One region of the Bacillus methanolicus genome, then DNA from elsewhere that is predicted to be linked to it. Evidence: riboswitches for the same ligand, from Rfam matches in the RefSeq annotation. Region 1 holds a riboswitch; the other holds the start of a gene.

Region 1 (9,594 bases):
TTTTCCTTTTCAAATTGAGAAGATCTAGCTTCACGTTTGGTAAGTTCCACAATAGCGTCTTTACTCCCAATTCCCAAAAAGCCTTTTGTTTCATGCTGAATAATTTTAATATTTACTTCTTCTTTTGTAGTTTCCAATAATTCCAATCCTACTTTTATTGCTTCTTTTATATTTTTCCCTTTAGAGACAATACTTTGCATTACAACATTCCCCCTAACTTTACCAGAGAATTTAAACTGGTATTATCTACTTTTTGTTTGTACACCTTTAACAAAACCATTGTTATATCGTCTTTTTGAGGAACACCTTCTGTAAAATTGATTATTGATTCCATCACACTCTTCTTAATCTCTCCAACGTCTTTTTCAACATTATCTAATAACGCCTGAATAAGCCGTTCCAATTTATATTGTTCACAGTCTTTATTTTGAGCCTCTATAATTCCATCTGTATAAAAGAATATGGTGTCCAGTTCATTTAAATAAATACTATTCTCTTTATACACTTGATTTGGAAGTCCACCTATCATGATACCACTTACTTTCGGCAGTTCCTCTACCACTTTCTCTTTACCTTTGATATAAAGCGGCAGGTTATGCCCTGCATTTGCATAAGTAAGAATCCTTGTTTTTGGGTCCCAATCAGCGCAAAAAAGAGTTACAAATGATTTCAATGTTCGTAAGTCTTCATAAAGTGCTTGATTAATAGAATATAAAGTTTCTCCTGGACTTTTTGTATTTTCAGCTGCACTACGAAATGCGCCTCTTGTTAAAATCATTAACATAGCGGCAGGAATACCTTTACCCATTACATCACCAATAACAATGCGAATCTTCCCATTTACTAAAGGGTAAAAATCGTAATAATCTCCACCAATTAATCTAGCAGGAAGGGAAAAACCGGATACTTCCCCACCTTCGAAAGCAGGAGTTTTTCCATTTAAGAGTTGGATTTGGATATTTCTGGCTAAGTCAATTTCTCGTTGTAATGTTTTATCCATCATTTTTTGTTCATTAGAGGAGTCTTCATGGGCATAAATTTGATTGTCTTTATACATTAATGAATCTCCCCTTGTATTGTTTCTAGAATCTGATATAGCCCAACTGTCTCAAAAACATGGTGAGTTAATTCATTAACACCTTGAAGTTTAAGTTGAATATTTTTCTCCTGTGATAAATAGATGGCATTCATAATGGATCCAATACCAGTAGAATCAATAAACTCTAATTCAGTTAAATCCAGTATTAATATCTTGATATCATTATCAATTTTTTCTAAGTAAGGCTCTATTACATGGGAAGTTGTAATATCTAAAACACCTTTTATTTTAAGGATTATGGTTGACGCTTGTTCTTCTTGTTTAACAGTTAAAGACATAATACTCTCTCCCTTAAAGTTTAAATTTGCTCATGTATGTAAGTAAGGTGTTGGATATGTCAGATAACTCTCTAGATTGTCCATGTAATGAATGAAGTAAATCTGAAAGGGTGATAGTCATGTCTGTCGTTGCAGCTGTGCGTTCATTCGCAACTTGTCTTATTACCTCTACTTTATCCATGATTTTAGCAACATTATCATTTTCTTTATATGGATTTAACACTTCAATAATTTCATCTAAAAACTCTGTAATTTCATATAAATAATCTCTAGATTTAATCGTATTTTCCGTTGATAACTCATACATCTTCTCAACAGATTGAGAGGCTTCCGCTTCTAAAAGCAATGAAAGTCGTTGTGTTTTAACAGCTTGTTCTTGTATATCCTTTACAAGTTTATTTAATTTATCTACCATTCGGTTTGTACTTTGAGATAATTTTTCTAGCTCACTACCATCCATAATTTCACTTTTTCCAGTTAATTTTCCCTCTTCCAGTAACTGAATCTGACTTTTGATTTTTTGAATATTTTCATAGATTCTGTTAAAGAACCTTGCAGTTAACAGGAATAATGCAATAAGGGAAATAAGTCCGGATATGATTAATATGATTGAATGACGGTAGAGAGGCCCGCTCATTTTTCCATAATCTAACGCCAAATATATAACTTTATTTTCATCTAGTGGTAGAAACATTTTATATACTTTTTTTCCATTTACTCGTTCTATATATGATCTTTTTTTAATATTAGATTTAGTCAGAAACTCATTGTCTTTCTTCGTTTGCAATTTAAAGCTTCCAGCTTCAACCTTTTTTAGTGGTGGATATAACTGCTTTTCAAGTGAAGGATCGGCAAACACTTTAGGGTTTAGAACAGCAATTTCTTGGACAATTTTATTTTTTTGAACTAATTCTTGTATCGTTGCGTTTGGTCCTACTGCTTTAATATAGTTGTGTACTTCATTTGCTTCGATATAAGGATTGATAATGTATTTAGTATCGGGAACATGATAATAAGCATACTTAAAAAAAGTTGGTTTATCTTTATGTGAGGCAGATTGTGCTGTTGGTAAAACAACAATATTTTTGTCCGTAAATGTAGCACCTGAAAGAGTAGGTTTTTCTTTATGGAGTAAAACTTGTCCAATCTCAAAGAAACCTGCTTCCTTGAAACTAAATCCCACTTCTTCTTTTTCTGTTGCTGCAAAACCCACAATATCATCCTTAGATTCTGTTTCTGAAAAAATAGTAATTCCTGCTAATCCTAACTGATCTCGAATTTTTATAAGTTCCGTATTTGTAATTTCATTTTTTTCTTTATCTTTAATTAAGTCGGCAATATGTTTGGAATAAGAAACTAATTTTAAATCAATTTGATGTTCAATCGTGGTTGTTGCTAATTCTGTTCCTTGTATTGCTCTTAGCACATTATTTGCTATTGCTTCTGCTTGGTTATTGGTTTGATTAACAATCTGTCCTTTCATTAAATAAATTTGAACTGTGCCAGACACAAGAGCGATCATGAGTAAAATTGAAAGGATTCTTATTAGAAATTGCCTGCGTAGAGTTAAATTTTTACCTTGCATATCAATTTACCTCACTTAAACACTTATCAGAAAACCACATCAATGATAATTTACGAATCTCATCTAACTTGTTATTACAACAATGTCCCTCATCTTTATATTCTATTAATTGTTTTCCAGTTGGAAGTTTTTCAAATAATTTATACATTTCCTCATTAGGTACCATCATATCTTTATTTCCATGGAACACTAGAATAGGACATTGATAATTGATCTCGCTAAAGTTTGGTATCGTCTTTTGATCTGGAGCTAAATTGCACGCAATGTTCATTCTTTCCTGAAAATAACTAGGCATATTCATTTTTTCTAGTTCCACCGCAGGACTGACCGCTACCGATTTTCTAACTTCAGGATGACTGCTTCCAAGCAATACCCAAGTTGCCCCTAAGCTGGTTCCGAATAAATAAATAGGAAGATTAGGAAAAATGTTTCGGGCATAATTAATCAAATTGGTTGTGAAAAGCTCCCATCTTGTTCCAGAACCAATTAATCCATTCATGGTGAAAGTCTCTCCTTGTCCTGGTCCATCAAAACTTACCGTAGCATATCCATTTTCCAAAAATTCCATTTCATATTTAAACAATTCTTCTTTAGATGAATCAATCGGATTAATGATGACAATACATCCTTTTGGGGTAGAAGGAATCCGAATTCTTCCAGAGCATGGAATACCATCTGTGTAAATAGATGTATATTTTACTTTAAACTCAGATAGTGAATCCGCCTTATATGTGTAGGCTAAACATTTGTTATACCAAAATTGTTTTTCCTTTGTTCGTTCCGGATAAATCCAATAATTCAGGTTAAAACAAAGAGCTGCTTGGCGATACAAATATTCAGATTCATAATAAAGACTGTTTTTCTCTAGAATGGAAGCTTTTTTTATTTTTTCTTCAGCTAGTTCTTCCCAGGATTGAATCCATCCTTTGAGAGTTTTTATGTGTGGCTTAACTCGATTTAAATCATCAGAGTCAATTCCATGAACTAGCCACCTTTCCCAAAATGGATCAATCAGTTGAGCTGTTCTCAATGTTCTTTCAATCGTTTTGGAGATTGTATTTTTCATATGTAATTGCAATTTTGTCATCTCCATTCATAGTTAATTTACAATGTTAGAGGAATTCCTATTCTTTGTGCTAATGCTATACAAATTTTTAGTATTTGCATTTCATTTCGTTGTATTCTCTTTTTTTAAATCAAAAATTAAAATAATGATGGACCCTTCTGAAGAAGTAAACAGAGAAATCGTTTTAGCCATCTTCATCATTAAAGTAAATCCTTGACCTAAAGAATTTTTTGTTGAATATCCAGCTAAAAGAGTCATTTTAGGCAAATTTTTTAAAGCGAATCCAGGACCTTTATCCTCGATAACAAATCTTATTTCCTGGTTCTTTTCATCTTTTATTAATGTCATTTTTCCTTCTTCAGCATGCTTAACGATATTCGTAATAGCTTCTGACAAAACCAATAACCAACTCATTATAGTTGTTTTATTAAAACCCTCTAACTCTAGACTTTCTCTTGCAAGGGTACGGCAAATTGGAATATCAGAGCGGTTTTTTATCGTTCCTTCACATAATACGATTCCTTCTTTATATTTGTTCACTTCTTCTTTCTTAATCAGCAAAAACTTTCCTTGAGTTACTGCGAAAATGACATCTCGATAAACTTCCCATTTATCGTTACTTGTTAGGTTAGTTGAAACTGTTTTCTCTTTCTCTGCTGGTATGTTAAATAAGTCGCTTTTGTATATTTCGTAAGCCTTTAACATAGCATTTTGAATGTCGACTCTAATATCTAAACTTTTTATTTGTTGTGGAACATCTTGATTTTGATCGCTCCATTTCAATAGTTGTTCACTTAAATAGAGAATAAATTCACTTTGATTTTCTTTATTTGGATTCGCAAAAGAAGATTTAGATAATGAGAGAAAAAACAATGAATCCCCTTCATCTGTATGTAAGCCAAGATAGTGACCTAGCTTTTTCGCAAGAAAACCCCTCTTAGTCATATAGGCTAGTTCCGTAAAAGTTAAATTAGAAGGGAGAGACGGAGTTCCAATTTGAGTTTCTTTAGAAGAAGGTTTCAAAATTTTATCTAATAACCGCCTCAAGAAAGTAACCCCCTCTATAAGATTCCTAGAGGTGGCATAATTGTTATCTCATCAACAAATGCCCCAGACGGTTGAGTAATTAAATATAGTAAATGCTTTGCAACTGTAACTGCAGGAATCATTTTCGATATATCTGGTTTTGGTTCAATATTTTCCCAAAAGCTACTGCTAACCGCTCCAGGAATAACCCCTGTGACTTGGACTCCTTTTTGTCGAAGTTCTAGTTGTAACACTTTGGTTAAGCCTAGAACACCAAATTTTGATGCGGAATAGCCTCCACATCCTGGCAGTGCAGTTGTTCCAGCGATTGATACTAAGTTTATAATTTGCCCTATCCCTTGTTCAGCCATATGTTTGCCAAAATATTTACATGTAAGGTATGTTCCTCGTAAATTAACAGAAATCATTTGGTCAAAATCATCTGTTGATAAATCAATGGTGTTTGCAAACATACCTACACCTGCACAATTAATCAAAACATCAATAGTTCCAAAATGTTTAACAGCTCGTTCATAAAACTCTTTTACTGATTGTTCGCTTTTCACATCTAATGGTAATTCGAGAAGGTTTTCACTAACTTTTTCTATATTGCTGCGGCTGCCTAATACAAGGTTTGCACCTCTGTCTTTTAGTAATAACGCAGTTTCTTTTCCTATACCTTTACTGGAACCAGTAATAACAATTGTTTTTCCTTTTAGCTGTTCCTTATTTTCCATAGTCTCTACTCCTTATTAGGCCCATAATATTCAAAGTAATTTTTTTCCGTTTCATATAAGCCTATTTTGTAGAGATTTGAAAGCTTCTTCGATAGTAAATCCCAAACTACAATCGCTAAATTTTCAGAAGTAGGATTTAAATTCTTGAATTCCTCTGTATCTAAATTGAGATTTTTATGGTCAAATTTCTGTAGAATGACCTCGTCTACAATATGGTCCATATTAGCAATGTCAACAATCATTCCAGTAACAGGGTCAGGCTTTCCACTTACTGTAACTTCTAAATAATAATTATGTCCATGCCCGTATGGATTATTGCATTTCCCGAAGAGAGCCATATTCTCTTCCTCACTTAATAATTCACTATGTAATCGGTGGGCTGTGCAAAAATGATATTTTCGTGTTAATCGAACCATTTGTTCTTTCTCCTTCTCTGAATATAAGAAATCATTCTCACGTAATCGGATTTTATGAAGAATACAGTTCTCAATTTTTCCATCTAATGAATTCCACAAATAGGTCACTATATTTTCTGTGGTTGGAATATTTTCTTTAAAATAAGGAATTTCTTTATTCAAAAATTTCCCATCTAATTCAGTTTGAACAAATGATTTAACAACTCTATCAATATCGGCAATATTTACAACAATGCCAGATTTATTGTTCAACTCTCCTTTAACCATAACTTCTAAAGTATAATCATGTCCGTGACCGTTTGGATTACTGCATGGACCGAAAACCTTTTTATTATCCTCTTCACTCCATTCCTCAATACGATAAGAATGAGCGGCAGAGAAATACAATTTTCTTGAAAGGTAGAGCAATTAAATCACCCCCTATTAATCTTTTAAAAGAACCCGTTCAAACTCTTCTGCTAACGAGACATTCTCTTTAAATACACCCTTTTTTATGGTCGTAACAGTTGAGCTGCCAGGTTTTTTGACTCCTCTAGCGCACATACAAAGATGTTGTCCTTCAACATTTACAATAACTCCTTCAGGTTGGAGTACATTCATAACAGCATCGGCAATTTGTTGTGTCATTCTTTCTTGAACTTGTGGCCGTTTTGAAACAAGGTCAACTAGACGAGCAAATTTACTTAAACCAACAACCTTACCGTTCGGAATATATCCAATGTGAACTCTACCAAAAAAAGGAATTAGGTGATGTTCGCAGAAAGTGTAATAATTAATATCCTTTACAACAACTAACCCTTCATAAACCTCTTCAAAAGTAGTTGTTAAAGCTGTTTCGGGATTAACGCCTATTCCGGCAAATACTTCTTCGAACATGTTAGCTACACGTTTTGGTGTATCTAACAAGCCTTCACGATTTGGATCTTCGCCAATTAATTCTAAAATTGCACGAATATGTCCCTCTAATAATTCCTTTTGTAAATCATTTCTCATATGTGTTCCTCCAGTTAGTAGATTTATAGTAAAACAAAAAAGTCCACCAAAAAGGATGGTGGACAATTAATGAGACAGTGCAATGTTTCTAAAAACATTTACACATGACATATTAACTATGCTTGCTCCAATCCTTTTCGGTAACCCGGCGACCATAGATAAATTTTCCTTAGGCCCGTAGCTTTGCGTCTCCACCTTTCGATGGATTTGCCATTATCGAAGGAATTATCCATTTGTTATTAAATTTACATTGACAATATTCACCTGATTCAAATGGTTTTTATTTCTATTTTAGGTATATAAAATAACTTCTTTCTTACACATTAGTATTTTCGTTTACTTTTTTACAACCTTTATGCTTGCCTATTTATCCTGGAGCATTCTTGTCTTTTTCCAAAAAACTTCTATATTTATATTTCGATAGATCCTTCATCAAACTTTTTTACCTTTTTAGTCTCAACTCATCAAATAGTAATATATTCCTATTACAAATGTAATGAATTCATCTAGATTATACCAATTCATATAATTTTTTCAACTTTATTCGACTTTATTAAACAAAAACTTTATTTTGTGTTTTAACCCTTTTCAATATTTAGATAATTAAATAGTAAAATATACCCAATAAATAATGTTTTCTTATGATATATTATTTGTTTAAATAAACGAGAAAGAATGAGAGGAAAAAAGTACATTAAGAGGTATGACTCTATAGAAGCATGCATTATTAACGAAAGACACCTCATAAGCGAACGAGAAGGCGTTGAAAAGAAGCGTTCAAATGAGACTGTATTAAGGATATAAATGCTTTAAAATCTTTATTTAACTACTTGACACAAGAGACAGAAAACGATGATGGTGAGTACTATTTTTATCGGAATGTTTTCAGCAAGATAAAGGTAAGTAAAACTAAAGAAATGGCCAATCGCCGGGCCAAAAAAATTATTTCCGTTATTTATTCTGATCAAGAGGAGATAAATGAATTTCTAGATTTTTTAAATTTTGAATATGAAAAGCATTTTAACAATCGACAAAAGGCAGCTTTTTTAAGGGATAAGGAATCGGTAGCGATTTTGTAAAGGGTTAGCCATTTCGTATCTTATTAGATTAATTTGCATTTTTTCTTTTCAAATATTCAAGAAATATCACAAGGTATTCCTTGTGATTTATGAATCAAGAGGGTAAAATAAGAACAAACGTTCTTTTAAAGAAGGGATTAAAAATGACACTTCGAGACAGAGGACTCAAAAAATTTCCTACAGTAGCACTACAACCAGAATTCGTTTCAAGCCTTAGACAGTTACATAAAGAACAAGAATATATAGAAAAACCTTTTTTAGATGAACAGCTGTTAGAATATTTTAACCAAATTATCTCCGATAGCATGGAATTTCCAAAAGAACTTACGGTTACATATTATAATAATCACCGGTATGAAATTATTATCGGGAGAATACATTATTTCGATGAAAAAAAGAGAGTTATTCGGATTGTTGATAAATTTGGCGACTGGCAAGAAATAAGAATCGATTGTATTATTGATATTCAAGAATAAGAACCCCACTTTTGTGGGGTATCGATTTAATTCTTATAAGAGTTACTTTAATTGTTGCTTTATGTCTTTATTTCTCATTTGATCTCTTCCCTTCAAAATAGGTTAAGGAATTATTTTCAACCATATAAACGTTTGAAGGGGAGAATTCCAGCAAAAAAATTTAGCGAAACCGCTTTTACAATAAAATACAACAAATAAAAGCTGGTTATTAAAAACATTAAAATCTCTTTAAATGAGCTAGGATTGACTTTTGTACTTTTAGTGAATTCCCTTCACTTTTTACATTTTCGATAAAATCTAAATAAACAATGCTAATTAGCTGTTCAATAGTTACATTTATGCCTTTCATAAAGGGCTCCAAATCATAAATTAGGACTTCCCCTCTCAATACCTCTGACTCACGTATTCTAAGCTCTAAGTAAGCTATTTTACTTTCTTGCGACTCAAAATATTCATCTTCCTCTTCTACTGTTTCAAACTCAAATATATGTTTTGTGAGAGCCTTCATAACCCGCTTCTGCTTTTTCTTCTTAAAATGCTTCTCTTTTCCTCTTATTAAGTATAGAGCAATTTCTTCATTTTTTGCTCCTTTTTTGATTTGGGCAAGAAAATCATCGTAAAGCATGTGAAGCAAAACCCCCATATCAAAGTTATAAGGAACATCTTCTCCAAAGTTGTCACGTAGATCCTCTATAAAGATTTTCCCTCTTATATAATCGTAGTATGGCATTGTAATTGTTAGATATTTCCTATTAGATAGTAATGATTTGAACAGACCTTTTGTCTCCGTTAATCCTAATAAACGCTCTTGGAGAAGATTTAAACTACTATAAGATTTT
Region 2 (9,594 bases), on a different contig from region 1:
AGGTAAAACCACCATAAAGAGTGGCATATTAATACTTTTTGTATCAATACCAGTATGGACCGTAGGGATTTATTTTCATACCTGGGTGTGAGAAGTCGGATGCTAGTTACCCACTCCTATTCGATTGTGTTCCTAGATAAGGTGATTGAAAGTATTGAATCGGCTACACTTAACTGGACAAAAAAATTAAGGTCAGGTAGACTAACCATCCAATCTGGGTATACTGCTAATCAAGCATAAGAGATCCCATACCAGCAACTTTACTAGGAGAGGCGGGTATGCTAGCCTGTTTGGCAAGCCAGATGTTTTCATCATCTGGTTTCCTGGCTGGGAAAGCATGCCCGTAGAGGCTCCTTGTCAAGTTGCGGTGTTTACCCTCTAAATTTGGAAGTCTACTTCATCTCATTCAGTTAATGGAGGTACGCCGATATGACGAGAGCTAGAAGAACATTTACTCCCGAATTTAAAGCTCAAATGGTCAAACTATATGAAAGTGGTAAGCCTAGAAAAGACATTATAAGTGAATACAATTTAACGCCTTCGGCATTAGACAAATGGGTGAAACAGAGCCAAACATCTGGTTCATTTAAAGAGAAGGACAACCGAACACCTGAAAAAGAAGAACTGATCAAGCTTCGTAAAGAAAATCAGCGTTTACTGATGGAGAATGATATTTTAAAGCAAGCTGCGCTGATACTAGGACGAAAGTAAATGTGATTAAAAATAATCGTCACAAATACTCGATATCAGCAATGTGCGACGTCCTACAACTCCCAAGAAGTACCTATTATTATGAAGCAAAAGAGCAATCTAAATCAGATGATGAACTTACTGTTACCATAATCGATATTTTTCATAAAAGCCGCCAGAACTATGGCACTCGTAAGATAAAACATGAGTTGAAAAAACTCGGTAAAATTGCATCCAGAAGACGTATTGGCCGAATCATGAAAGAAAATGGGCTAGTATCAAAATATACAGTTGCCCAGTTTAAGCCACATGTGGATAAATGTAATGAATCTAAAGTTGAAAATGTGTTGAATAGGGAATTTGATCAACAAAAGGAATTAACGGTTGTAGTCAGTGATTTAACATACGTAAGGGTCCAAAAAAATTGGCATTACATATGTCTATTTGTTGATCTTTACAATAGAGAAATTGTTGGACATAGTGCCGGTCCTAATAAAGATGCTGGACTAGTCTACCAAGCCTTATCAACGATTAAAGCTGATTTAAGACAAATTCAACTATTTCACACAGACCGAGGAAACGAGTTTAAAAACAAGACAATCGATGAAGCTTTAGAAACATTCGAGATTAAACGGTCGTTAAGCATGAAAGGTTGCCCATATGATAACGCAGTAGCCGAAGCCACATTTAAAATTATCAAGACAGAATTTGTAAAAGGTAAATATTTTGAAAGTTTAGAGCAATTAAAATTGGAATTAGATGATTATGTACATTGGTTTAATCATATAAGAATTCACGGAACACTCGGGTATTTAAGCCCTATTGAATACAAAAAGGAACACCTTAAAAAAATTGTCTAGTTTAGTGTTGACATACCATATAATCAACCCAATTGGATTAGGGAGTGGGAGAGGGGTAGCTACCCTTATACTTTTGGTCATACAATATTTAAGTAGTTATTACTTTTATGAAATATATACTATATATAGTAGTGCAGAACAAATATTCCCACTAACTATTGATTAGTTTAATAGTTCAATAGTATTATTAAATTATAAGTGTTCATGTTAAGATTTTGCATCTGGATTTTACATACTCCTAACATGAACCAAAAATACTCTTAAACCATACTGGAGTGAATTTATGAAGTTAAATGACCATTTTAAAAAATTTGTAGGGAACATCTCATTGAATCCAACAAGGAAAAGCCGTGTTGAAAGTGCACTAAACCATTGGGAAAACAATTTTAAAGAAGACGAAGAATTAAAAGACCTATTCTTGGACTTTTATTCCCAAGGATCTTACAGTACCGACACAGGAGTTAAACCTAAAAATAATGACGAATTTGATGTTGATGCCATTCTCCTTCTCAATATTGACGAAAAGGAAGAACCAAAAGATATCCTCAAAAAAATTTCCGTCCGAATTAAAAGTCATAAAGAATTTGAAGATAGAGTAAAAGTGAAAGACCGTTGTGTAAGAATTGATTACGCTGGGGACTTTCATGTTGATATCGTTCCCGCGTTGCCATTTGAGAATGTCATTAAGATTCCTTCCAAGAAGGAAAATGAATGGTGCCAAACTAATCCCGTAGGATTTACTAATTGGTGCAATGCCATTAACAGCAAGACAGACGGTTATTTTGCAAAAATAGTGAAAATCATGAAGCATTGGCGAGACGATAATGTCGGAAAAGATACAGCACCCAAATCTATCTTAATGACCACTTTAATCGGAAACAGTTTTGTGAAAAAAAGTTCCATTGCTGAAACATTGGTAGAAACATTAATCTCTCTCGTAGATCAATTGGAATGTCTATTAGAAGAAGATGAGATATACGTTGAAAATCCTTCCCTTGAAGATGAAAATTTGGCAAGAAATTGGGATCATACGAAAGCTGGACGGTTCCTCAAAAAGGTAAAAAATCTAAAAGACGATTGCCAAGACGCTTTAGATGATAAGGACAAGGAAAGCAGCATTGAAAAATGGCAAAACATTTTCGGTAAGTCCTACTTTCCATCCAGTCTAGGTGAAGTAAAGGATATGGCTGACAATATTAGTAGAGGCTTAGTAAAAGTGTCTTCTGCTGGCATCCTAAACCAAGATCATGGGACAAAAGTCCGCGACCATCGTTTTTATGGTAAACAAGATGAAGAATATTAAAACCATTAATTTGGGATTGCAAAATTTTGCCATATCAAAAAAATTCCCTTCATTTAGACTATTTAAAGATAGTCATCAAAATATTTACTGGATAGGAAAACTGCAACCTTCAGAAAAATCACCAATCTACACTGTCAAAATCCAATACGATCCATATCAACCTAAGGTTTTTGTCTTGGAGCCAGAAATATTAAGATCCGCACCCCTTCGTTATGGCGACAACTCCTTATGTTTATATCATCCAAACGATAATAGTTATAGACCTGACATGTTAATTTCTGATACCCTAATACCTTGGGCTTCTGAATGGTTATATTTTTATAATATTTGGTTAGAAGAAGGTGTTTGGTGGGGTAAAGAAGCTCCCCACAGCCCAATTAGTTTTACAGAGAGGAAGTAAAAAATGTTAAATTGGGAACACATAAAGACGGGGAACTGGCAGCCAAGAGAACATAATGCCTTTAAAATTTTATCAATTGATGGTGGAGGAATGAAGGGAATAATTCCTGCTCGATATTTAAAACTTGTTGAAGAAGTTATCAGAACGCCCATTTACCTACACTTCGATTTATTAGCAGGTACATCAACTGGTGGAATCATATGCTTAGGATTGGCATCTGGAATGAGCGCTGAAGAAATCTCCAATCTATATATTAGTGAAGGCAAGCGTATTTTCGGTAATAAAAAGGCAAGCGGATATTTTATTAACACATCTTACGATAACACATCATTAAAAGCCCTTTTAATGGAGAAGTTCACTGATAAGAGGATTAATGATGCCAAGACATTGTTGTGTATTCCTTCCATTGAACATCATAAAGCTGAACCTAAAGTTTATAAAACTCCCCACTGCTCAGATTATATTAGGGACGGAGAGCGTTACATGTGGGAGGTAGGATTGGCAACGTCCGCCGCTCCTACATACTTCCCTGCTGCCAATATAGGTGACGGAGAATGTAAAATAGATGGTGGACTTTGGGCAAACAATCCAGTATTAGTAGGGATAGCTGAGGCCAAAAAGTTAGGATTTACACTTGATCAAATAAAAGTGCTTTCCATTGGAACAGGTGACAGTTTATACAATGCCCCTAATAAGATTGCGGAAGCAGGTGGATGGTTGTCCTGGAGGAAGAAGCTGGTGGAACTTACGATGCAAGCACAGTCAAAAGGTGCTGAACACACTGCCAGGTATCTAATCGGAAGTAATTTAATCCGTTTAAATCCAACTCTTCCTCGACCGATACCATTAGACACCACGAACAAAGAAGATATTTCTATCATGATACAGGAAGCAAACCACATGTTTGAAAGGACTTTTATTCCGCTAGGCATAAAAGATATGTTTTTCGAAAGAAGTGCAATACTTCAATAGTAATAATGGTTTGAATTCTAATAAACAGGTTTGGATTTGAAAGTGTAAAATAGTAAACAATCATTTAAAATGGGGTGCAATTCGCACCTCTTTTGTTATATTATCACTATTTTAGAAGAGTTCAATCAAGAGAAATTAGATGTTTTGATTCATCACCACATTTTGTGATTTAACCCAAAAAATAAGGAAAACACTCACGAATTCCTGGCAATAATGTTAGCGTGACTTAACATAACAGGAGGTTCAAAAGTGTTTTCCGTATCACTAGATTTGCCAGAATTTGAAGTTGTTAAACAAGTATTTCTTGAAGATTGCAATCTGTTACATGTTGAGAAAAATACGATGGAAGAACGTTGTACTTTTTGCGGCTTTTTTACCAGTAATGTCCACGACTGGCGGACAAGAAAGGTTCGTGACTTGTCCGTATTAGGTAAGCCCCTTTTCTTATTAGTCAGAGTGCATAGATACCGTTGTCACAACTGTAATGAGGTATTTTCACAAACATTTGAATCTATCAGTCCTAATAAGCATCAGACCAATCGATACAGAGAATATCTGTATCAAATGTGCAATGGATCCACTATTCAAGAAGTAAGTCGAAAGGAAAAAGTTCCTTATACGACAGTAGAAAGAATTTTTTATTCCATCGCTAAAGAAAAAGAAATGGAGCATTTAGAACATCTTGATAGTGCTTTAGAAAACAATGAACTAGTCCTTAGCCTTGATGAGATCGCTGTTCGAAAGGGTCACCGATATGAAACCGTTCTAATGGATGCCCAATCCGGCAGTGTTCTTGGTATGGAACATCAACGTAGTTATGATTCTACTCTAACCTTACTCTCCAAGGAGATCCTGGCTAATAAGTGTGTTCAAACCGTTGTCATGGATATGTGGGATCCCTTTCATAAAGCTGTTAAATCTATATTCCCAGAGGCCTGTATCGTCATTGATAAATATCATGTGGTGCAAAAGGTGACACATGCACTTGACCAAGTTAGAAAGAAAACTCCTGGACTAAAAAAGGGACGGTTTAAACTCTTGAAAGGTTCTGAAAAGTTAACGGCTAATGAAAAACAACAATTAGACGAGATGCTCAAAGAGCATTCAGAATTGTCATATGCCTATTTTCTAAAAGAACTCTTTAGAGAAATATACCAAGTGAATGACTATGATACAGCTGATTCACTCTTAGAAGAATGGATTCAACTCGCATGGAGCAGCCCATTTCCTTCATTTCATCAAGTTGCCAAGACGATAGAAAATTGGAAGGCACAAATTTTACAATATTTTCTTACACCTTTTACGAATGGCCGGATTGAAGGTACAAACCATAAGATTAAGAACATCAAAAGACGTGCTTTTGGCTTCAGAAACCTTGAAAGATTTCGGCTACGTGTATTTTTGGAATGTACAGGTAAAACTTATAAAAATCAGGTTGCTTAACCTTGCCCTCCATCAGCTTTCCGCATTGTAGTTGGTAGAATGGAAGCCGTCAAGGAAAGCACTTGACCGCTTCCATTCTACCAACTTAGTGGTCTGCAAGCTGACGAAGGGGCTACTCTAGATTGAGTACCAATCTAGCTAACTTATTTCAGGAATTGTGTGGACATCACAGAATATGGTGAAGAGACTACATATCTAACCCAAATAACATAATATAAGATTTGTAAAGCGGTACATTGTGAACGATAGGGTCATTGTGCACTCGTTTTAAGGTTGCCAGCTTTGATATGGCTTCGTGAACCATAAAAAGGGAGGAGCTATTAGTTATGCACTGGGGAAAGGTAGTTATACATTGTTTGATGTTGGTTATTTTGTTTTTGTTAGCAGCCATTTTTGTGATTCCCCTGACGGATGTGATTGAAAACGGTACGATGCGGGTTGTGGTCAAAGAACTTATACGTATTGGATTTACTGTAGGACTGCTATGGTTGTATGCGCGGCTGTTCTTTAAAAAATCGAGTGGATATTATCGTATTCATAAACTGTTTGATACTGGTGAAATATGGGTATTTGTTGGTTTGGCAATGCCACTTACAGTTATAGCATTTTATCTGCTCACAGAATTCGTCGTTTTTGAAAAGCAAGAACAACTTCATATTGAATCTGCTTTAGCGTTTATCATTGGCTCGTTCTTCACGGCATGCTCTGCCGGGGTGATTGAAGAGATTTTGTTCCGCGGTTATTTGTTTAAGCTAATCGAAGACAAATGGAATGCGATTACCGCCGTTTTCATCACTTCCATCTTGTTCGGTGCTCTTCATTTACTTACTGTGAATGGGTTACAGTTGGTTGATGTGTGCTTGGTACTTATCGCAGGCAGCTTGGTTGGCATTATGTTTTCGCTTATTGTTTATATGGCGGGGAATGTATGGAATGCAGTCGTGGTGCATATCATTTGGAACTTTTTTATTAATTCCCAAATGGTGCAATTTGCTCCTGTGCCCGACAGAAGTCATTCTTCCCTTGTGATGCTCAGGTTAAAATCGGACAGTGTTTGGATTACGGGCGGTACATTTGGGATCGAAGCTGCTCTTCCTGTTATCGTACTATATGTACTCATTATCTGCTGGATTGGATTTCGCAAAACAAAAGTTAGAAGGAATACTGTCACTTTTTAAGGAAAATACAGCAATTATTTTTGCACGTATTTTTTCACACATTGAACTAAACCAGCTGTTAATTGGAACAGCTTTAAAACTTCAATTAAACATACCTTTAGAAAATGTTAATGATATTAATAATTTGTATCAGTTAAGATTAATTTTTTAATAAAAAAGGAAAAAAGAAAATAATACATAGGCGGTCTTTTATTGTCATAAACCAACACACAGGACATGGAATGACAGAGAAAACGACAGTAGGAACAGTAAGATAATAGCAACAGACAGCAACGAATGAACAAATAACACAATGATAGCGATAATGACTAATAATAATGAGATCAGAGATCGCCTGCCGCCAGCACTCTTTGTACATAAGATTCCATACTGTTAGACATTTCAAAAAAAAGTCATTGAGTATTTATCTCAATATTATAGAAGGGATTTCGGATCGGAAAATACCTTTTATCTCTGGGAACTCAACAGAATTTCTTTACTGAAGAAAAATTACGAGGTTAATTGTTCAATACGTTCATAAAATATCACAAATAATAAGAACGATTTGTGACAAGTTTGTGAATATTTTTGAACAAGGTAAAAATTGCCTACCTTTTGCCGATATATATATGGTAAAAGGTTCTCTTTTGGTGTTTTAAATTTTCATATTTATTTGGCAAACTACTCGAAAGGGTAGGACGCAAAGCTAAAGGGGCTACATCTATTTATAATAGACATGCCAGCCAGTTGCACTTCGTCTGAAGTTTCGTTTTGATTCTTTACGAAGTTTTTTATTAAGATGATCTCGTTCAAGCAGCTGCCCTCTTTAGTTTTACTAGACTAGAGAGGGCAATTTTTTTATATAAGTTCAGATTGAAAAATAGACATAAGTAAGATGATCAAGTGAAGTAAAAGAAAAGTCCAAATGTTTTATACATATGTCTGAAAATCAAACTGCATTTATATAAATTCAAGTAGTGAACAAGCATTTACATAAATAATTGCTACTTCTTATGAGGAGGAATAAAAAGTGTTAAAAAACATGAATTTTTTCACCAAGAATATGCTGTTTTCGATAGTGAGTGTTGTGATTGTAGGAGTATCACTTGTTGGGATGGGTTATATTATCCAAGGTAATTTGTTAGAAAATCAGTTAAAACAGCAATCGGAAGAAATTACAAAATCTTGGATGAAGAAGATAGATGTCGATAAAGTAGAACAAGCTTCTAAAACGGAAAATATAAAAAGTAAAGAACATCAAGAGTTAACGACTTTATTAGATCAGTTAAGTGAATATAACCCGAATATTGCTCAAGGATACATATTTGGTACTGAATTGGCGGGGAAGAATGGAAATAAAACATCTATAGTGGCAAATCCTACTGGAATATGGGAGATGTTGCAAGAATCAGGATTAAAAGTAGGGGATATGTATGCTCAGCCTGATGTGGTAGTGGAAGCAATTAAGAAATTAAAGAATGAAAAGAAAGTTCAATTTACTAAAATTTATAAAGATGATTTGGGTACTTGGATGACAATTTTACATCCGATTATAAATAGCAAAGGTGAGGTATTTGCTTATTTTGGAGTTGACATAGATGCTTCAAACATAGAGGAAGGGCAAAAAGATTTATTGTTCAAATCAGGAATCTCGTTAGTTGTTATTTTAATGTTACTAATTGTAGGGCAATACTTATTATTAAAAGTTTCATTAAAGCCGTTAACCAATTTAATGCAAGGTATTGAAGAAGCAAGTAAAGGAAACTTGAATATTTCAGTGAAAGAAGGGAAAGATGAGTTAGGCCAAGTTAATCAAAAGTTTAATGGAATGATAAATGTAATAAAAGGTACGGTAAGTAGAATACGACATACTTCGAAAGAGATTGCCGAGAATTCAGAAAGGCTTTATGCATCGTTTGAAACAAGTTATAAAGCAGCTAACAATATTACAAACTCGGTAGAAATGGTACAAGAATTATTAGAGCGACAAGCTAAATCTATTAATGAGTCTTCGGTTGCGGTGGAGCAGATTTCTAAAGAAGTAATTAGCATTGCCAATTATACGAATGAAGTTTATGAGCTTTCTGAAGGGGTAACACTGCTTTCTGAAAATGGGAAAAAGTCTACTGATAAAGTTGTAGAGCAGATGGAGAAGATTAATCATAATGTAGAAAACTCCGATAAAGCAATCAACGAGCTTGTTACCGTGTCGGATGAAATTCAAGAAATATTACAAGTAATAACCAGTATTTCAAATAATACAAATTTATTGGCATTAAATGCTTCGATTGAGGCTGCTAGAGCAGGTGAGCATGGGAAAGGATTTGCTGTAGTAGCAAATGAAGTGAAAAAATTATCGGAGCAATCTGCAAACTCGGTAGAGAGCATACAAAAACTGATTGATAAAGTAAAAGAACAAATAAATAAAGTAGTAGATTCTATGGAAATCATAAAAAATGATGTGAGTGAAGGTATTGAAATTACAGAAAGTACAAATGAAGTATTTGGGAAAATTTATGAATCTATATTGGAAGTAGCTAAAAAATTGCAAGTAGTCTCTTCTTCCTCTCAACAAATTTCTGCAGGAGTTGAAGAATCGACTGCTATGATTGTTGAATTGTCAAGTAACGCTGAAAATATTACTAAAAGATATGATGATATTGTAGAAAATATCCACGAACAAGAAGCTTCGTTTGAAAATATAAGAGAAACAGTGGGTTACTTAACAGAAACATCAAAAGAATTAAAAAAGCTTAGTGATCAATTTAA

The links. Region 1 has a riboswitch for cyclic di-GMP ahead of folE (GTP cyclohydrolase I FolE). Riboswitches for the same ligand answer to the same signal wherever they lie in the genome.
Region 2: linked by a shared signal. The riboswitch ahead of C0966_RS05140 (methyl-accepting chemotaxis protein) and the one ahead of folE (GTP cyclohydrolase I FolE) in region 1 are both predicted to bind cyclic di-GMP.

The regions. Positions count from the first base shown of each region.
Region 1 is NZ_PNFF01000003.1:95,657-105,250, reverse strand. It holds gene C0966_RS17470 (Jag N-terminal domain-containing protein) at 1-200, opposite strand, end outside; gene C0966_RS17465 (PP2C family protein-serine/threonine phosphatase) at 200-1,057, opposite strand; gene C0966_RS17460 (STAS domain-containing protein) at 1,057-1,377, opposite strand; gene C0966_RS17455 (methyl-accepting chemotaxis protein) at 1,391-2,962, opposite strand; gene C0966_RS17450 (alpha/beta hydrolase) at 2,964-4,040, opposite strand; gene C0966_RS17445 (ATP-binding protein) at 4,131-5,075, opposite strand; gene C0966_RS17440 (SDR family oxidoreductase) at 5,090-5,791, opposite strand; gene C0966_RS17435 (6-carboxytetrahydropterin synthase) at 5,797-6,615, opposite strand; gene folE (GTP cyclohydrolase I FolE) at 6,631-7,200, opposite strand; cyclic di-GMP riboswitch class I at 7,337-7,422, opposite strand; gene C0966_RS17425 (YolD-like family protein) at 8,423-8,755, shown strand; gene C0966_RS17420 (hypothetical protein) at 8,973-9,594, opposite strand, start outside; gene C0966_RS17415 (hypothetical protein) at 9,583-9,594, opposite strand, start outside.
Region 2 is NZ_PNFF01000001.1:1,016,862-1,026,455, reverse strand. It holds one part of gene C0966_RS05170 (IS3 family transposase) at 430-676, shown strand; one part of gene C0966_RS05170 (IS3 family transposase) at 676-1,550, shown strand; gene C0966_RS05165 (SMODS domain-containing nucleotidyltransferase) at 1,834-2,853, shown strand; gene C0966_RS05160 (hypothetical protein) at 2,840-3,253, shown strand; gene C0966_RS05155 (CBASS cGAMP-activated phospholipase) at 3,257-4,225, shown strand; gene C0966_RS05150 (ISL3 family transposase) at 4,475-5,668, shown strand; gene C0966_RS05145 (CPBP family intramembrane glutamic endopeptidase) at 5,995-6,846, shown strand; cyclic di-GMP riboswitch class I at 7,491-7,580, shown strand; gene C0966_RS05140 (methyl-accepting chemotaxis protein) at 7,856-9,594, shown strand, end outside.